2 regions of the Mycobacterium sp. TH-M103 genome follow, and region 1 is predicted to be linked to the other one. Evidence: predicted binding sites of a transcription regulator. Region 1 holds the regulator's gene; the other holds the start of a gene.
What was found. The regulator LexA, encoded in region 1, represses DNA repair genes until DNA is damaged. The targets are predictions, from matches to a motif close to CGAACANNTGTTCG.
Positions count from the first base shown of each region.

Region 2: AC2VOR_RS05940 (error-prone DNA polymerase) is a predicted target of LexA. The motif match lies at 1,366-1,379, and genes of this name have one in related genera.

Region 1 covers NZ_JBYCLG010000207.1:21,884-24,277, forward strand. Annotated here, with positions in the region: gene AC2VOR_RS11455 (sunset domain-containing protein) at 1-698, shown strand, start outside; gene lexA (transcriptional repressor LexA) at 716-1,390, opposite strand; gene AC2VOR_RS11465 (LysM peptidoglycan-binding domain-containing protein) at 1,716-2,210, shown strand; gene nrdR (transcriptional regulator NrdR) at 2,327-2,394, shown strand, end outside.
Region 2 covers NZ_JBYCLG010000102.1:18,498-20,891, reverse strand. Annotated here, with positions in the region: gene AC2VOR_RS05945 (wax ester/triacylglycerol synthase domain-containing protein) at 1-1,233, opposite strand, end outside; gene AC2VOR_RS05940 (error-prone DNA polymerase) at 1,394-2,394, shown strand, end outside.

The DNA.
Region 1 (2,394 bases):
TCGCGCTCGCGGGCGAGGAGGTTGCGCATCGCGGGCACTACGGCGGCGAAGCGTCGCCCGGCCCGGGAGAGGATGCGGACGACTTCGAGAGCGTGTTCGGCGGGGAGGAAAATCCCGACGTGGTGGACACCGACTCCATCCCCGTCGTCACCGAAGCCGACTTGGCGGAAGCCGGCTACTCGGAGTTCGACGAGGAAGGGAGCTATCTCGACGTGGCGGAGGCCGGTTACGCCGAGTTCGCCCCGGAGCAAGTCCCCGAGGACGAAAGTGCCGAGCGAGGCGATTACCCGGCGCCGGTGCCGGCCGACGAATATCGCGAGGCGGCGGAGCCCGCCCGGCCGGGTGACGGCCATGCCGAAGCCGCCTTCGACGGGTCTGCCGCCGACACCGGCGCCGTCGAGGCCGTCTCGCCCGTCGCGGAGGCGCGACCGGGGCGGCACGCGGCCGTGGACACCGACGAGACCTCGCCGTTGGCCGCGCACGCCGCCGGCGCGGGCCCGAGCGCGTCGGGGCGCCCGACGATTCACCTACCGCTGGACGACCCCTATCAGATGCCCGACGGGTACCCGATCAAGGCGAGCGCCCGCTTCGGCCTGTACTACACCCCCGACAGCGCCCTCTACCAGGACACGCTCGCCGAGATCTGGATGTCGAGCGAACAGGTCGCGCAGGCCAACGGGTTCATCAAAGCCGACTAGACATCCGCCGGGTACGGCTAAACCTTGCGGATCACGGTGACGACCTTGCCCAGCACGGTCGCGTCATTGCCTGGAATGGGATCGAACGCGGGATTGTGGGGCATCAGCCACACCTGACCGCCGGCGCGCTTGAACGTCTTGACCGTGGCCTCGCCGTCGAGCATCGCGGCGACGATGTCGCCGTTCTCGGCGACGTGCTGCTGCCGCACGACCACCCAGTCGCCGTCGCAGATCGCCGCCTCGACCATCGAGTCGCCGACGACCTTGAGCAAAAAGAGCGTCCCCTCGCCGACCAGCTCGCGGGGTAGCGGGAAGACGTCTTCGACGGCCTCCTCGGCGAGGATGGGTCCGCCTGCCGCGATCCGCCCGAGCACCGGGACGAAGGTGGGTTCGGGCAGCGCGTCCGAGCCGGCCACCTCGGTGGCCGGCGCCGCGGGCATGGCCTCGTCGGCGCCGCGGACGTCGACGGCGCGCGGACGGTTCGGGTCGCGGCGCAGGTATCCCTTGCGCTCCAGGGTGCGCAACTGATGGGCGACCGAGGAGGTCGACGTCAGCCCGACGGCGTCGCCGATCTCGCGGATGCTCGGGGGATAGCCGCGGCTGGTGACCGACGCGCGGATGACATTCAGGATGGTGCGCTGCCGCTCGGTCAGCGATGCATCACCGGCGGAGGTGTCGTTGCTGTCGCTCATGGCAATAAATGTAACCGCTCGGGGCCCGATAATCAAACATGTGTTCGACTGGCGTGTCTACGGCTCCCCGCGGCCCGGGCGGGCGCCCGTCCGGCCGTCGAGAGCGGCCGAATAACAAAGGTGTAACTCCCCGGCCGATCGGGTATTTCAGCGGCATGTCCCAGGTGATAGATGACCGCGGCGCCGTTCGTCCGCCGGGTCGTTGTCGGTGGGGTGGTCTAGCGTTTGGCTCGTGCGACACGCTTCGCTCAAATGTTCGGAAATCGAACACACGAGCGATACTGTCGAACACACGAGCGAGGATCGGTTGACCGGAGGAACGCAGATGACAATCATTCACACAGTCTCGCCGCGGTCCGGCGGCGTTCGGCGCCCGATCAACGGGCCGGTCCCGGAGCCTCGCCGGGGGCGGGTCCGGACGCCCGGATCGCGCGGACCCGCCCCGTGCGGGCCGGCGGGCGCCCCGCCGCGGTACCGCGGTACCGGGGTCGCGATGTCCGCCGCGCCCCACCGCAGGCGTTCCGTCACGTGGGCGAAGACGGCGGCCCTGGCCGTGGGCGCCGGGCTGATCACCCTGTGGCTCGGGCTCATCGCCGACGTCGGGCAGGCGGTCAACGGCGGCTCGCCGGATTCGGCGGCCCCCGTGCCCGACAGGCTGGCCGTCGTGCGGGTCGAACCGGGGGAATCGCTGCAGGATGTCGCCCACCGCGTCGCGCCCGACGCGCCGGTTCGACAGGTGGCCGAGCGCATCCGCGCACTCAACGACCTGCACTCCCCGACGCTGGCTGCGGGTCAGCCCCTGATCGCGCCGGTGGGCTGACCGCGACATCGCATGGCGGCGGGACCGCCGTACGGCCACGGTCGCCGCGCCCGGCGGCGCGCACGGGTACGCTCGGAGTGTCCTGCGAGGTCGGTGAGTGCGGCGAAGGAGCGGTCATGCACTGTCCGTTCTGCCGTCACCCGGACTCTCGGGTGATCGATTCGCGGGAAACCGACGAGGGCCA
Region 2 (2,394 bases), on a different contig from region 1:
GAGCGCCACCAGCCGGGCCATGCCGACCTCGATGGCGGCGGCCAGCCGCCTGACGTCGCAGGCGGCGTGGTAGTCGGCGGTGATGCCGAAGACGAGCTCGTCGCCGTAGCCGAGCACCGCGACACCGGTGCTCAGCCGCGCGGCCGTCGGGGGGATCGGCAGCAGGCGCTCCATGGTCTGGCCCATCAGCCGCAGCTGGCGCCGTGGGCCCGGGAGGCTGGTCGCCAGCGTCACCAGGTCGCCCTGCGGGAGCCGGTCCATGAGCTGTAAGAGATTGCCCCGCAAGATCGTTGGCAGGTGTTTCAGCGCCGACTCGACGATGCCGGCGCCGGGCTGCCCGGCCTTCCGCCGGGTCGCCACGGTGCGGAGTCGGCGCACCGGGTCGTCGTGTTCGACCGGCAGGTAGACCGGCATGGCCGCGCGGCTCGGCGTCGGCACCACGGTGGGCAGCGAATCGGCCCGCGGCTGCTCGCCGCGCTGCAGCAGCACCGTGCGGAATCCCTCGGTGATCGCCGCGAGCGCGACGTCGTCGGCGGTCACGCCGAACTTGCGGCAGACGCGGTCGACGTCGGCGATCGGCACCCGCACCGTGCGGTACCGGCGCATGGTGGCCGCGCCGGGCGGCGTCCGCAGCGCGGGGCAGACCGCGCCCACCAGTGCGTTGGCGACGGTACCCGCGGCGGACGACGCCCGCCACAGCGCGTGCGGCCACCCGTGCCCGGCGGGTTGCGACGGCGAAAGCTGTTCGGCTACAACGTGGTTGGCGAACTCCGCCGGGTCGTTCTCGTCGCACAACCGGGTGAGCAGGCGGGCGGGGGAGTTGTCCCCGGTCAGGCGGTGGTGCACCTTCATCAGGATCGCCCACTTCCCGCCCTGCAGGCCCTCGATGACCCAGCACTCCCAGGGTGGCCGGTCCGGGTCGAGGGGGCGTTCGAGGGCGAAGGCGATGGCGGCCGACAGCTCGGCGTCGCCGCCCGGGCGGCAGATCGCCACGCGGCGCACGTGGTGGGCGAGCTCGAGCCGCGGAGGGTCGACCCACCCGGGGCCGTGAGGTGGGGGCCGCAGCGCCTGGGAGCAACGTGGCAGCGATTGAAAACGTTCGGCCAGAAGGCTTTTCAACAGCGCATGGTTGGGAACTCCGTCGACGACGGCGACCGCGCCGACGGCCAGGCCGGCATGCCGGTCCGCGGAGGTGGTGAGGTAGGACGTGTCCAGTGCCTTCAGCTGCGCCATGCTCGGTTCCCGCCGTCGATTTTTCCTCGCCCCGTACCAGTATCGGGTCCGGCGTCCCGGCGCGGTAGGCCCGTGGCGTTAAGAACGTGTTGTGCAGTTGAAGAGGTGATTAACAACCGCACCCGCCCGTATCGAACAAACATTCGATAGATTGGGGCACGTGGGCTGGTTCAACGGGCCGCCGAGCTGGGCGGAGATGGAGCGGGTGCTCGACGGCAAACCGCGCCACGGCGGTGCGCTGTCGCAGCCCGAGCAGGAGGGCCCCCTGTCGGGCAGGCGCGCGGCGTACCGCCCGCCCGATGGCGGCCGGCGGGCCCGCTCGCCGGTCCCGTACGCCGAGCTGCACGCGCATTCGGCGTTCAGTTTTCTCGACGGCGCCGGCACGCCCGAGGAACTGGTCGAGGAGGCGGCCCGGCTGGGCCTGCGCGCGTTGGCGCTCACCGACCACGACGGTTTCTACGGGGCGGTGCGGTTCGCCGAAGCCGCCGCCGAACTCGACATGCGCACCGTGTTCGGGGCCGAGCTGTCTTTGGGGCCGGGGGCTCGCACCGAGGCGCCGGACCCGCCCGGCCCGCACCTGCTGGTACTGGCCTGCGGCCCGGAAGGCTACCGGCGGCTGTCACGGCAGCTGGCGGCCGCGCACCTGGCCGGCGGGGAGAAGGGCAAGCCCCGCTACGACTACGACGCGCTGACGCGGGCTGCCGGCGGGCACTGGCACATCCTGACCGGGTGCCGCAAAGGGCATGTGCGCCAAGCCCTTTCCGCGGGTGGCCCGGCTGCCGCCGAGCGGGCGCTGGCCGACCTGGTGGACCGGTTCGGGGCGGAGCGGGTGAGCATCGAGCTGACCCATCACGGCCACCCGCTCGACGACGAACGCAACGCCGCGCTGGCTGGCCTGGCGCCGCGCTTCGGTGTCGGCGTCGTCGCCACCACCGGGGCGCATTTCGCCCAGCCGTCGCGCGGCCGGCTGGCCATGGCGATGGGGGCGATCCGAGCCCGCCAGTCCCTGGACTCGGCCGCGGGCCGGCTGGCCCCGCTGGGCGGTGCGCACCTGCGTTCCGGCGAGGAGATGGCCCGGCTGTTCGCATGGCATCCCGGCGCGGTGACCGCCGCCGCCGAGCTCGGCGAGCGGTGCGCATTCGGGCTGGCGCTGATCGCCCC